Regions from separate parts of the Peribacillus sp. YIM B13481 genome, predicted to be linked through region 2. Evidence: riboswitches for the same ligand, from Rfam matches in the RefSeq annotation. Region 2 holds a riboswitch; each other region holds the start of a gene.
What was found. Region 2 has a riboswitch for S-adenosylmethionine ahead of ACFX4X_RS13035 (Fur-regulated basic protein FbpA). Riboswitches for the same ligand answer to the same signal wherever they lie in the genome.

Region 1 (4,826 bases), on a different contig from region 2:
CATCACGGCCACGCGATGACAGATTTTACGTATTACATGCATTTCATGTGTTATCAGGACAATCGTCAACCCCAGGCGCTGATTGATGTCCACAAGCAATTCGAGTATGGAATCGGTAGTCTGTGGATCTAAGGCAGAAGTCGCTTCATCACAAAGCAGGACCTTAGGATCATTTGCTAGGGCCCTGGCTATTCCCACCCTTTGCTTTTGCCCTCCGCTTAATTGCGAAGGATATGCCTTTTCTCTGCCTTCCAATCCGACTAGCTTGATCAATTCGTTCACACGCTTGGTGCGTTCAAGTTTTGAAACTCCTGCAATTTCCAACGGGAAGGATATATTTTCCTGAACCGTCCTGGACCATAATAGATTGAAATGTTGAAAAATCATGCTGATTTCCTGACGTGCCTTACGGAGCTGAGCCCCTTTAATTTTTGAAACTTCCTTCCCAGCCACCACAACGGATCCCTCTGTAGGTGTTTCCAATCCATTGAGCATTCTGATCAAAGTACTTTTCCCCGCTCCGCTGTAACCAATAATACCGAAAATTTCGCCGTTATTTATTTCAACACTCACATTATTTACTGCCTTAATAGTCTCACCGTTTCCTTTTCCTGTTCGGAAAAGCTTACTTACTTTCGTCAATGTAATCATTAATGCTCACCTCTTTTATCCAATAAAACCTATGAACTTAGTTGATTTCTCTACATTATTAGTCAGTTTTTAATACCATTTTTTCCTTTCATGAAGGTTTTCCCAAATGAAATAGAAAAAACCTTTCTGCATGAGCAGAAAGGCAGGTGAAGAAGCTGGCCTTCCTCTCATCTTCCAAAGTAATTAAACTTTGTGTGAATTGGCACCTTTCCAAGGAATCTCCTTGTCGGTTGCCGGGTTTCATCGGGCACATCCCTCCACCTCTCTTGATAAGAGCTAATATATAGAATATTTGTACAGCATTAAGTTCTTTAGTATGGGGAAATTTTATCATAGATAAAAAAGGAGTGCAATGTATATTATTTCTAGTAAAAGAATGAACTGGACTTTTTTCTTAAACCGTTTTAGACGTCAGGGAGACGATATTCGTCGCTTTTTCAATTGCCTGCTCTAAATCTTCTATTAAATCCTCTGCATTTTCAATCCCGATGGATAAACGGACCTGATCAGCACGCACTCCCGCTTTCGCCAGACCTGCATCATTCAATTGTTGGTGGGTCGTACTGGCAGGGTGGATGATTAAACTCTTAGCATCCCCTACATTAGCTACATGGGACCATAATTCCACCGAATTGATAAGTTTTGCCCCGGCATCGCGGTCACCCTGTATTCCAAAAGTCACAACAGAGCCTGCTCCCTTAGGCAAGTATTTATCCGCAAGGGCTTTATCGGGATGATCCTCATTACCGGGATGTGAAACCCAAGTCACGGCAGGGTGATTTTCCAAATATTGAATGACAGACTTGGTGTTCGAAAGATGCTCTTTCATTCTTACATGCAGCGTTTCAAGTCCAAGCGTAAACTGGAATGCACTTTGGGCACTTAGCGCAGGACCTAAATCACGAAGCAACTGCACTCGGGCTTTCGTTATAAAAGCAGCAGGTCCAACTGCATCGGCGTATACAAGACCGTCGTAGCTTGGGTCAGGCTCCGTAAAGCCAGGGTAGTTTGGTGAGTTCCAGTCGAACTTCCCTCCATCCACTATGACACCGCCTAACGTCGTTCCATTTCCCAAAATCCATTTTGTAGCGGAATGGATGACAATATCCGCCCCAAAATCAATTGGTCTGCATAGATACGGTGTAGCGAAGGTATTATCGATAATTAAAGGTATCCCGGCTTCGTGGGCGATGTCTGCTACTGCTTCTATATCAAGGACCCTCAAACTTGGATTTCCGATCGTTTCAGCAAATATGGCTTTTGTTCTTGGCGTAATTGCCCTTTTGAAATTTTCTGGGTCATCAGGTGAAACGAACTTCACCTTAATCCCATATTTAGGAAGAGTATTTTCAAAAAGATTATACGTGCCGCCATATAATGTAGAGGCTGAAACAATTTCATCCCCTGCACCGGCAATATTCAGGATTGACAGTGAGATGGCTGCCATTCCGCTTGCAGTTGCCAATCCGCCGATACCGCCTTCCAATAAGGCCATTCTTTCCTCAAAAACACTGACCGTGGGATTATGGAGTCGTGTATATATATAACCATTCTCCTTTAAACCAAATAAATTCGCTGCATGGTCTGTGTCTTTGAACAAGTATGCATTGCTTTGGTAGATAGGGACTGCCCGGGCACCTGTTTCATCAGCTTGCAGACCGCCATGAACACTCAATGTTTCAAAACGCAACTTTTTCTCTGACATATGATTTCACCTTTTTCTATGGATTTAGTTGGAATTTCATGAAAACCTGGCCTTTCATAAACAAAAAAACCACTTCCACAAGAAGAGGTTTTAAAACACACCTCATCTTCCAGAGCCAACACTCTGCTGGAATTAGCACCGTATATAAATTTATACCGGTTGCCGGGCTTCGTCGGGCCAGTCCCTCCGCCACTCTTGATAAGAACTATTAAATTCAGCCGTTACTTTCTTAATTCAAAATATAGCATTTTAGAATTAATCAGTCAATGAATTGTTAGAATATTCTTTTTTTAGTTTCAATTTGGGAGCAACATGTTCACAATAAAAAAACCAATCCGGTTCTGATTGGTTTCTTAGCTGATTTCCTTAAGCAATCCATACAAATAAGGAACGGATTGAAAGGCATATATTTTTTTGTGCAGCTGTCCTTTTTTGAAAAGCAATAAACAAGGGACACTTTCAATTTCATACGATTCGGCGATTGCTTGGACATAGTTCATATTCATTTTGCCTGCCTTCAATTCCGGGAAAAGTTCCATGGATATCGTCAGCATCTTGGAAGCTACCTGACAGGTACCGCACAAAGGCGTATATAAATATAAACAAAAGGTTTCCCCTTTTTCAACGGCAATCTTACACTCTTCTTCTTTCCATTCCTGCATCAATTAATCGTTCATCCTTTGACTTAAAAATTTCATTTTCACATTCATATTGGCAGATAAAAGCACAGTTGCGATATGATGTTCGGGTGAGCTTTCCACTTCTTTGTACATTTTATTAATATACAGGTGGTTCGCTTCCGGCATTTCCCTTCGGAATTGCTTCCGCAGCTTTTCTCCTGATTCATCTGCGTCAAACAAGAGATAAACATCACGTTCCATCAATTCATCCACTAATTCATCGAGCTTAGTTAATGATATGGTCCCATTCGTACATCTTATTTCCACATCTTCATTTAAAACGGAGGCAACTTTTTTTCTATCGGAACTGCCTTCTACAATGATCACTTTATCGAACTCGCCCCATTCCATGTCATCACTCCATCTCACGAATTATGTGCGCAACTGCAATTGTACAAAATGAAAAAGAGAGCAGGCCTTTTCAGGCCCCCCTCTCCTTCGTTTTAACCGTTAATCAAACTTTCATATTCTTCAGCGCTCATCAGATTTTCAATATCACTGCTATTTGATGGTTCAAGCACGATCATCCATGCTTTTTCAAAAGGAGATTCATTTACATATTCAGGGTTGTCACTTAAGTCTTCGTTTACTTCAACAACCTTGCCACTGATAGGAGCATAAAGCTCAGAAACGGTCTTAACGGATTCCACACTTCCAAATGGCTCGTTCGCTTTCAGTTCATCACCGATTTCTGGAAGCTCAACGAATACGATGTCCCCAAGCTCGGACTGGGCGAACGCAGTAATTCCAATGCGCACTGTTCCATCTTCCGTTTTGACCCATTCATGTTCTTTAGTGTAACGAAGTTCTTTTGGTGTTGTTGTCATTATTTTAACCCTCCATATGTACATCTTATTTTATCTATTCCATTATAAGGCAGATCTTATGTTTAAGTAAGGAATTAACCAAATATTTTGTTAAATTTCAGTTCCAAACCTGATTGAATTGCTCTTCTTTGAAACCTACCGTCACTTTGGTACCATCCGTAACAATCGGCCTTTTCAGAAGCATGCCATCTGTAGACAATATATCAAGCATCTCTGCATCAGAAGCTTCTTTCAGCTTATCCTTTAAGCCCAGCTCCCGATATTTTTGACCGCTAGTATTGAAAAACTTCTTCAACTCTAAATTGCTGATTTTATATAGTTGTTCGATTTCAGTTCGCGAAGGCGGGTTTTCCGCTATATGGATTGCTTCATATTGCAGTTCATGATTATCCAGCCACTTTTTCGCATTACGGCATGTGCCGCATTTTGGGTACCAATATAATGTTAAGCCCATCGTTTCACCACCTATCATTAGAATACCCGTTTTCACCACGCAATACAATGAAATATCCTTTGAATTCCCAATGAGATTTCATCAAAGGAAATAAAGGGAATGCCTTTACGGGCATCCCCTTTACAGATTCTGATTTATTGCTTATAGCGCATATTTTTCCGTTTCGATTACCTTAACCGAAGCTTCACGTTTTTTCGCAATGACATTGATTGGAGTGTGTCTTGTCAGCTTGCGAAGGGAAGCAAGCATGATGCGAAGAGTGTCGCCTGTTTCCACCGCAATTAACGTTTCCTTTGCATGTTGTTCTATTTCATTGAAAGCTTCCTGAACGAAAATTTCCGTATAAAGCACTTTTTGTTTGTTCTTCTCCAGCCCCGTAGACGCAATTGCTTTTTCCGTACGTAACACAACGGACTCAGCTGCATAGGCAAGGGAAGCTATATCAGCAATGTTGGAGAGGATTTCTTGTTCTTGATCAAGGTTTTTCCCGTATTTCTGTGCAGCAAGGC
Region 2 (4,826 bases):
ATGCATCCGGTACCAGTGACATTAGTTAAAAGGAGATTCCCGTTGTCGATAATTGACGTATGTTTTCCGTCGCTGACCGCATCCTTAGCCCCGCTGACCACGATGATACTATTCAATTTATTTGCTGCTTGTGCAGCCAGCTCTGCATTGCTAATCGCTAGTTCCCCTGAATCCACTCCGCGTGTAACGATATCCCCCCCCATCAATCGTAGGATCTCACTCGCATTTCCGCGAATGATTTGGAAAGTAACCTTACTTAGGAGCTCTGTGACTTTCTCTGTCCGATAGGAGGTGGCACCCACTCCCACCGGGTCCAAAATGACTGGGATATTCAGGGCATTTGCCGTCTTGCCGGCAATCTCCATTGCTTCTAAGGCTTTATCATCAATCGTACCGAAATTCAGGACCAATGCATTCGCTAATTTGACCATATCCGCCACTTCACTGGGGCTCGATGTCATTACAGGTGAGCCACCGATGGCAAGGGTGACATTGGCACAGTCGTTGACCGTAACAAAGTTGGTGATTTGGTGAACGAGAGGTTTTCTTTCTCGTACTTTCACGAATAAATCGGCTGCAGCAACATTCATATTAAGTCACTCCGTTCTTTTTTTGAAAATGAATGAAAATGATGGACAGGTCCATGCCCCCTACCGATTGAAAAGCTATTACGTATCGCTTCGGAAATATAGGTCTTGGCCAGTTCAATCGACTCTTTCAATGGCAGTCCATTTGCCAGGTTGGATGTAATGGCGGATGATAGGGTACAGCCTGTACCATGTGTGTTTTGTGTATGAATGCGTTCTCCCTTGATCCATTGGAAGTCAGTTCCATCATAAAAAAGATCGTTTGGATTTCCTGCTGCATGGCCCCCTTTAAGTAAAACGGCTTTAGAACCTAGTTCATGTATGGATATGCATGCCCTGTAAAAATCTTGTTTCGTTCGAATCGACAAGCCAGTAAGGACTTCCGCTTCTGGTACATTCGGGGTTACAAGTGTTGCAAGCGGAAGCAATTCCATTTTTAAGGCAGTGACAGCTTTTTCGTCTAGCAAATGGTGGCCGCTTTTTGAAATCATGACTGGGTCAAGGATAACGATGGAAGGTAAGTAGGTTTTAATGGACGCAGCGACTGTTTTCACTATTTCTTTTGATCCAAGCATTCCTATTTTTACTGCATCGACATGAATATCCTCAAAGATGGCAGCAATTTGATCCGAGATGATAGCTGTTTCGATGGCCTGAACTGAACGCACTTCCATTGTGTTTTGTGCAGTAACAGCTGTAATGGCAGACATTCCAAAGACACCATGTGCAGAAAATGTTTTTAAATCTGCTTGTATTCCAGCACCGCCCCCTGAATCAGAGCCTGCGATGGTTAATGCTGTTTTCATAAAAAATCCCCTTCATATAATTATTTTTTAGAAGTATTTTAAGTAATATGAAAGCTAAAAGCGCACCTGCGAATGAACTAAGCATAAAAGCTGGTAAAAAACCAAAAAGAGCAGCTTTTTCCCCCAATAGGAGGAGTGCAAGTGGATAACAGGATAGGGATCCGAGAATGCCGGTCCCAATCACTTCCCCTAGACAGGCGAATTTCAAGCTTTGTGTTTTTCGATAAAGGACGGCAGCCAATAGTGCACCTATCATGCTGCCAGGAAAGGCGAAAATTGAACCGGTACCAGACATGTTTCTAATGATGGAAACTAATAAAGCTTGTGTTACCGAATAGGCAGGCCCCAATAAAACGGCTGTCAGGACATTTGCCAGATGCTGTATAGGGAAGATTTTAGCAAATCCGACAGGGATGAAAATAATTGAACTGGTCAGAGTCGTTATACCCGTGATCATGGCAGTCAACGTCATTTTCTTGATTGGATTCATCATCATGGCCAATACCTACAGTGGCCAATCTTGTTCATTTTGAACCATATCCCAGAATAAATATTCATATCGGGAAGTCACCAAAAAGTGCTTTTCTAATCTCAGAAGTTCCTTTTCAGGCATGCCTCTTGTTAATTCTTCCAATAAAGCAATCAGCCACTTGTGTGCCTCACCGAATTCAGGAGATGAATAGGACCTTATCCAATCTGCGTAGCGGTTGTTTTCCAATGCTTCACCATTTTGTTTTTTTAATATCAAACCAATTTCATAATAATCCCAAGCACATGGTAGGAGACAAGCGATGAGGTCTGCCAAAGTCCCATGCTGAGCTGCATTTAGCATGTAACCCGTATAGGCTAAAGTGGTAGGCGTAGGTTCTGTTTCTTCCAATTCCTTGGTACTGATTCCGAATTCCGAAGCATATTGCCGATGGATATCCATTTCCACTTGAAGAGTTTCGTTTAAAATACTGGAAAATCTTGCCATGGTTTCGATATTATGAGCTTTGATGACACCTAGAGCAAAAAGCTTGGAATATTCCATGAGATAGATATAGTCCTGCTTCAAATAATAAGAAAATTTTTTTTCAGGTAGCGTGCCGTTTCCAATTGCCTGGACAAAGGGATGTGAATGGTTCCTTTTCCAAATTTCTTTTGCCCGTCCATGAAGTCTTTCACTGAAGGTTTCTAATTTAGTATTCTCCATTGTTCATCCTCCTTTAGAATAGATCCCCTATTTACATCCATAAAAAAAACCGCTCCTGAATACGGAACGGGGTAGATGGATAAAGTCTGCAAATGGACGATATCATCCACTTCCCTCCGCCGGTATGAGCCGGTTCAGGTTCAAAGGGTCCGGAACTAATTCCATCTCAGTCTAAAAAAAGACTCCCCTAGTGGTGTGAATTGTATGTAATTACTGACATCATATCAGAAAGACAAGAAAATGCAACCCACATTTGAAAGGGGAAACCCATTTATGGCAAGTGGAAAAGGAAGAACCAGGTAATTGACTTTTGATGTTTATTGGGATAAAATCATTTCTACATCATTTATATATTGAATTCTTATCCAGAGAGGTGGAGGGACTTGGCCCAAAGAAACCTCGGCAGCAGACCCATTTTGGGAACTGTGCTAAATCCAACAAGCATTTGCTTGGAAGATAAGAAGAGCCGTACGGACACTGTAAGCCTCTTCTTGAATTAGAAGAGGCTTTTATTTTTGCGGAATAACGTTTAGTGGCATACTAGAAAAGGTATATATAATTTGGTGAAATCAAACCGGTTAATACAGTTTAGCTCAACTAGAAGCGGGCTCTATGATGACTAGGAAAGGAGCCATTTACATGGCAGAATTATTTAAGAGGATTGAACAGAGGAAGGCAATGCTTATTGAAGAGTTATTGGCCAATGGAGTATACAAAACCTCTGATGAAAGGCACCTTTATGATGCCCCGTTAAAAGTACTTGAAAATGAATATAAGATTGTAATAAATAGACCTAATAACCAGTCTCCTTCGGAATGGATGACATAGTAATCGATAGGCTATAATCTTGGGATAAGGGATATGATGTAAGCATTCGCAGTCTATACTTGTGGATGCTTTTTTTATTTATGTTTATATAGGGGATGACACAATATATACATATTTAGAAAATGAAATAGGCTTTTTGTCACATTTAAACTGTAAAATTACACATTTGATTTCAAATAAATAGTTGATTTTAACTATAATTTTCATTATGATGAAGGTGTAAAAAAATTGAATAAATGGGAGGTGGCTTGATGCTTTGCCAGAAGGTAACTGTTGAAAAAGTAGAAGAGAAGAGACAAGAAATGATCAAATTGGCGGCAATTTATGGTTTAACAAGTCTTCTAACTGTTCAAGCAAGCCAAGAATTGGATACGCTGTTGAATGCTTTAACAAATAAAAGAGATTCTGAATATTTTTCCCTTAAGAAAGGATATAGGTATTTCTAAATTCTCCATTTCGGCCTCGCTTAATCCGAAAAAGGCTACTGCTCAAGGCAATAGCTTTAAATGAATATTTTAATTATCGACACGTTTCCCAAGTATAATCAAATCTCTTTCAATGCCATCGAGCTCTGCAACTCGAGGAAAATTTGCCCATTTTTCAAACCCGAATTTTGAAAAAAGCTTCAGGCTAGGTATATTGTGGGCAAAAATGAAACCTAATAAAGTTTTCACCCCTAATTTAGGGCTCACTTCAATTGCCTTTTGAATCGAAATTTGTCCGATTCCTTTTCCCCGGAAATAATCATCGATATAAATGCTGATTTCGGCCGTAGAATCATAAGCTGGCCGGCCATAGAAAGATTGAAAGCTCATCCATCCGGCAGTTTGCCCTTCTATAGTAATGATATATAGCGGTCGACTTTCTGAATGATGTTCCTCAAACCATTTAACCCTCGATTGTACGGATACAGGTTCCGTATCTGCCGTGACCATTCTTGAAGCAATTGTCGAATTATATATTTCAACGATTCTGGGTAAATCCGAAAGTGCTGCCTCCCTAAACTCTATGTGCTCTGCCATCATTTAAACTCCTATCTATCATTTATATTCAATCTCCAGAATAAAGGGTATCATCCCGCTTACATAAAGGCCGGTGAATGAAGCCCAATCCATTGAAAGTTTTATATTATCATACACTCTTTACTATTTATCTGACAATTCATTTTTGTATGTTAAAACTACAGATTTTTGGGTATTTAAAATGATGAAATACTTCATAGTAAATAGACAAAAGGAGAAACCAATGAAAAAAGTAGCAGGTTTGTTAATTATTGTACTAGTTATTTGTTTTGCTGCATATAAATTTCAGGCCTCGGAGTCGAAAGATGTGCAAAGGGTAATGGCTTTTGGAGATTCGTTAACCTTTGGAAAAGGGGATAAGGACGGGGAGGGATATGTAGAAGGTCTG
Region 3 (4,826 bases), on a different contig from region 2:
TCATATAACACGTATGTCCGGTTAGTAATGCCAATGATTTCGGAGAGCTCGGATGATGCATAAATGATCGCTTTCCCATCCCTCGCAAGCTTTGCAATCATTTCGAATATATCCTTCTTGGCTCCAACATCGACACCTTTCGTTGGTTCATCGAATATGTATACATCCGCAGCGGCTATAAGCCATTTTCCAATGGCAACCTTTTGCTGGTTACCACCTGAAAGGTTTTCTACTTTCACCTCCCCGGAAGGAGTTTTTATGCCGAGACTTGCGATCATTTCCTTCGCTTTTTCCATTTCCGCCTTACGATCCACAAAACTGAATGTCTTGCAGAATTTGCCGATACTGGCTGCAGTCAAGTTCGCCGATACTGATTCCTGAACAAGGACCCCTTCTTTCCTGCGTTCCTCAGGTATAAGTGCCAGACCGCTTTTTACTGCTTGGTGCGGAGATTTCAAAGAAAGCTTTCGGCCATTTAGGATGATTTCACCTGCTGTAATCGAAGTATGACCGAAAAGGCTTTTACACAACTCCGTTTTCCCAGACCCGACCAACCCTGCCAAGCCGATTATCTCCCCTGCTTTAATATGCAGACTGACATTTTTAACTTTCTCTGTATCTGACAATCCCTTCACTTCCAGAATAACGTCGCCAATCGAAGAATTCACTTCAGGGAACTGTTCATCCATGGTTTTCCCTAGCATATTCTCTATCACTTCGTTACGGGTGATGTCTTCCATTTTTCGACAAGTGACAAGCTCCCCATTCCTCATGATCGTAATTTCCTCACAGATTTCAAAAATCTCAGGCAGACGATGTGAAATGAAAATGACTCCAACACCTTTTTGCTTTAATTCATTTACAATTCGAAAAAGTTCTGTCGTTTCTGTATGACTTAACGGAGCAGTTGGTTCGTCGAGAATCAGGAATTTGCATTCTGTCGAAACGGCTCTTGCTATCAGGACCATCTGTTTTTCAGCCAAAGTAAGGTCTCTTACCAGCTTTTTCGAAGGGACACGAATTTTCATATCTTCAAGAATTAAAGAGGCTTGGTTGTGTAGCTCTTTCCATTGAACTATCTGTTTTTTTCCCATGTTTTGGACCATATCATTCAACATTATATTTTCCCCAACGGTTAAATAAGGGATGAGGGCCGTATCTACTTCCTGATAAACTATTTGAATCCCCTGTTCCTGCGCCGCTTTGGGCGAGCGGATATCCTGCTTTATCCCATCAATAAAAATGTCACCTGAATAATGAACATGGGCTCCCGATAAAACCTTCATTAACGTCGATTTCCCTGCTCCGTTTGCACCGACCAATGCGTGGGTTGCCCCTGATTGTATAGAAAAGTCAACTTCACTAAGCGCCTTCACTCCTGGAAATTCAATCGAGATTTTCTTCATTTCAAGTTGCGTGCCCATGTCCATTCCCCCTTATTGAACAGACACTCCCTTCACTTGAAAGAGAGTGTCCCCTTTTACTTTTTATAATGAGCTTTCAAAACTTTCATCCAATCTTCTTCAAATTCCGTTGATACACCCCATCCTTCGACAATACCAGACAGATTTGCCATGTTTACGGCTTCTTTTGAGGCTTGGATTTGCTTTTGTGAAATAAGTGATGCCTCTAAGTCATAGGTTTGCGGTGTTTTTTCGCCCGCTAATTTTTTTGCCAATATCCTCATATTCACTGCACCAATCAACTTGGGATCGACGGCTGCCGTGTAGGACCATGAGCTAGCGGCCGATTGGATTTCCTGAAGATCTGCATTCGATACATCAATTCCGTATATCTTCACTTCATCGCGGCCCGCTTCTTTAATCGCCCGGGCGGCACCGATAGCGAAGGCATCCCATGTTGCGAAAATGGCATCCAATTTACCTTTTGGGTATTTATTCAGCATTGCGGCTACTGCATTTTGTGTTTGAACCGAAGTATCTGCAGATGCCACTCCGAATCTTTCGACTTCCCTAATTCCAGGATTTTCTTTTAATTTTTCCTGATAAACTGAATTTCTTCTCACCATTGGAGGAAAACCATCCACCCAAAGGTAAGCAATCGCAGCTTCACCTTTCTGTTCTTCTATCAGTTTATCAAAAGCCAGTGTTGCCAACGCTTCATCATCCTGTGAAGTTAATGTCACACCTTCTATTTTAGATAAATCGCTAATTGAATCGAATGTGACAACGCTTTTACCTGCATCAACCAACTTTTGAACGTCATTCACTGTTGCTGCATCATCACCATGGGAGATGATATAGCCGTCATAATCTTCCTGCAAAGCCTGCGCGATCGCATCATGGAATTTAGCCGTATCCCCATTGGCTGTATACGTATCCACTTGAAAGCCCATTGCTTCTCCTTCTTCCTTCGCTCCAGCAAGGTACTGGGCCGTATGATCATCACCGCCAATTTTACGGATCACTTTTATTTTGGCCCCTTCCCCATCAGCAAATCTTTCCGGTACATTTTCAAATGATACTTTTTCTTCTTTCTTCGATTCTGTGGAACTCTGTCCTGTAGAACAACCCGTTAAAAGCAACGCCGAAGTGATGGCTGAAACGAATATCCCTTTAATAGATCTTCCCATCTTGTTTCCCTCCACATTCTCTTATTATTCTTATCAGTTAAGTTGGTGTAAATCATAAAATAAAAACCTCTCTAGTAATAGAGAGGTTTAATCAGCTGTATTGCAGACTTATCCCTCTCTTATCTGTCAAAACATTTCTGTTTTGCAGGATTTAGCACCAATTCCTAATGGAACGGTTGCTGGGCATCTTAGGGCCAGTCCCTCCGCCACTCTTGATAAGAGAATATATCGTGTTACGTTTTTCGTAATTATCACTTTATAGGGATATAGTCGTAAAGTCAATAGTTTTTCGAATATTTGAAATGTTCCCTACTACTTTTATTTTCTTTGAAGCTGGGCTAGACGCTTTTTCTCAATTTTTTCAAGTCTCTCCAACTGACGTAGTTTCACTTCGAACACAGTGATCGGATCACGGTAAACTTCCGGATTTTCTTTCATATGCTCCAATGCAGCCTGGTAGTCTTTAATTTCTGTCTGCGTTTGCTCTATTGTTTTTTGAAGTAAGGCAAATGAGCTGCGATAGAAAAGTGAGATGTCCCGATCTAAAGATTTTTCAAACAATCCAAATTGGGTAAGGAAGCGTTCAGTGATCATTTCCGCAACATCCTGGTAATCTTCACTTTCCAAGTATTTCTTATAACGATTGTACATATTGGCTTTATTTTGCGGTATTGCCCCAAACAGCTTTCCTGCTCCTTTAAGCAGCAATTGTGATGGAGTCCTTCGCAAAAGGATATTAACGTCATCGATGCGGATACTGCTTGTCATCCGGTCAGCATCACGGCGCCAGTCATCCAATACCCTGAAGTCACCTGCCAGCATAATCCGTTCTTCTTTGTATAATTCATTGAATCCGGCACTCATCTCATCCATAAACTGTTGGCTTTGTGAGAACTCCATTTGGGAACTAGCAATCCAATCTTGAAGAGAACGGTAATATTGAGGCATGATCTTGTCAGAAATGAAGGCTTGAATCCGCTCATTCATTTCGTGGTTCAACTGTATATGGACCTGACTGAAATCACTGCTTTCCGTTAACGATTTAGAGCAATCTCTCAGTAATTCAGGAATTTTAGAAGAAAGCTGACTTTTCACTTCATCCTTAAGCACACGGTACGACCTTATGATATTTTCACTTTTTTCTTTTTCTAAATCAGCCAGTTGATTGACCGCACCATTCAATTTGACTTCCATCTGTTCATTCCAAGAGATGGAATGCTCGCATTTCCGTTCATTGGCTGTCCGTTTTTCTAACAGATAAGATAAAGTTTTACGAATGAAAGCAAGGATTTTTTCAGATCTTCTTTCTTTCCAATTATCATCTTGATAATTCGATTGAAGGAATGCAGAAAGGTCATTCAACTGCTGCTTGCTGTCATAAAGTTTAGAGAAAGCGAACACTTTCGCATTCGGGAAATATGCATTCACTTTATCCCATGTTTCGTCTTCCATCCGGACCGCGACTTGATCACTGTATATCGTATCCATTTTATTTAATAAGAAATGAATCGGCAGTTTCGGAGCCATCATTTGAATTTCCAATAACAGGTCCCGTTCACTACCGGTGAAAGGCGCCCGGGCATCAAGAACGAACATCAGGCCATCACTGCCATGTAAATAGCCTTGGAAATCCGATTCCACGCTTTTTTCCCCATTGAACCCCGGTGTATCCAATAATCGCAGACGATTATTTCTAAGATAGTCACTAATAAGCGTCACATCGACAATAGTCCCGCGCTGGCGGCGTGTTTCATCCAATTCAGTTAGCTCCATGACAACCTTGCTATCTGTATCGGTAATTTCAAGGATTTCCAAATCATCCCCGTCTTTGACGCTGACTAGTGAAGAATGATCTTCGGCAGCGATGCTCTCGCCAACTATTGACTGTATAAAGGATGTCTTGCCATTTCCTGTACTTCCCACAAGAAGAAGATTGAAATTTCCGGTATCCTTAAGCCCCTCGACCATCCATTTAAGCTTATTGCCAACCCTTAAATCATTCTCTTCAGCCCATTGGATGATAGAATTGAACAGTTTCTCTCCCGCTTCCAGTCCGCCTCCCAATTTAGGCGATTTCGAAAGCAGGCTTTCTGCATCCTGAATGACCAGCGCATTAATCGTATCCGGGAAGATTTCATTCCAGGACAGCGCGGATGCCGCCGCAAACAGCGAAAGCTCCCCATCTGCGATTTTCAGCCAGTTTTCCAGCAACCTTGGCACGACAGGGCTTAAA

Region 1: another riboswitch for S-adenosylmethionine. It lies ahead of ACFX4X_RS00340 (O-acetylhomoserine aminocarboxypropyltransferase/cysteine synthase family protein); the one in region 2 lies ahead of ACFX4X_RS13035 (Fur-regulated basic protein FbpA).
Region 3: another riboswitch for S-adenosylmethionine. It lies ahead of ACFX4X_RS24040 (sugar ABC transporter substrate-binding protein); the one in region 2 lies ahead of ACFX4X_RS13035 (Fur-regulated basic protein FbpA).

The regions. Positions count from the first base shown of each region.
Region 1 is NZ_JBHZPE010000001.1:56,582-61,407, forward strand. Features, by position in the region: gene ACFX4X_RS00335 (methionine ABC transporter ATP-binding protein) at 1-651, opposite strand, end outside; SAM riboswitch class I at 816-927, opposite strand; gene ACFX4X_RS00340 (O-acetylhomoserine aminocarboxypropyltransferase/cysteine synthase family protein) at 1,046-2,356, opposite strand; SAM riboswitch class I at 2,456-2,561, opposite strand; gene ACFX4X_RS00345 (thioredoxin family protein) at 2,710-3,018, opposite strand; gene ACFX4X_RS00350 (toprim domain-containing protein) at 3,022-3,387, opposite strand; gene gcvH (glycine cleavage system protein GcvH) at 3,480-3,863, opposite strand; gene ACFX4X_RS00360 (arsenate reductase family protein) at 3,961-4,317, opposite strand; gene ACFX4X_RS00365 (acyl-CoA dehydrogenase family protein) at 4,459-4,826, opposite strand, start outside.
Region 2 is NZ_JBHZPE010000019.1:53,393-58,218, forward strand. Features, by position in the region: gene thiM (hydroxyethylthiazole kinase) at 1-590, opposite strand, end outside; gene thiD (bifunctional hydroxymethylpyrimidine kinase/phosphomethylpyrimidine kinase) at 587-1,393, opposite strand; gene thiW (energy coupling factor transporter S component ThiW) at 1,362-1,883, opposite strand; gene tenA (thiaminase II) at 1,899-2,588, opposite strand; TPP riboswitch at 2,683-2,787, opposite strand; SAM riboswitch class I at 2,947-3,051, shown strand; gene ACFX4X_RS13035 (Fur-regulated basic protein FbpA) at 3,228-3,416, shown strand; gene ACFX4X_RS13040 (aspartyl-phosphate phosphatase Spo0E family protein) at 3,668-3,862, shown strand; gene ACFX4X_RS13045 (GNAT family N-acetyltransferase) at 3,932-4,438, opposite strand; gene ACFX4X_RS13050 (DUF459 domain-containing protein) at 4,662-4,826, shown strand, end outside.
Region 3 is NZ_JBHZPE010000081.1:6,390-11,215, reverse strand. Features, by position in the region: gene ACFX4X_RS24045 (sugar ABC transporter ATP-binding protein) at 1-1,424, opposite strand, end outside; gene ACFX4X_RS24040 (sugar ABC transporter substrate-binding protein) at 1,481-2,593, opposite strand; SAM riboswitch class I at 2,710-2,815, opposite strand; gene ACFX4X_RS24035 (GTPase domain-containing protein) at 2,912-4,826, opposite strand, start outside.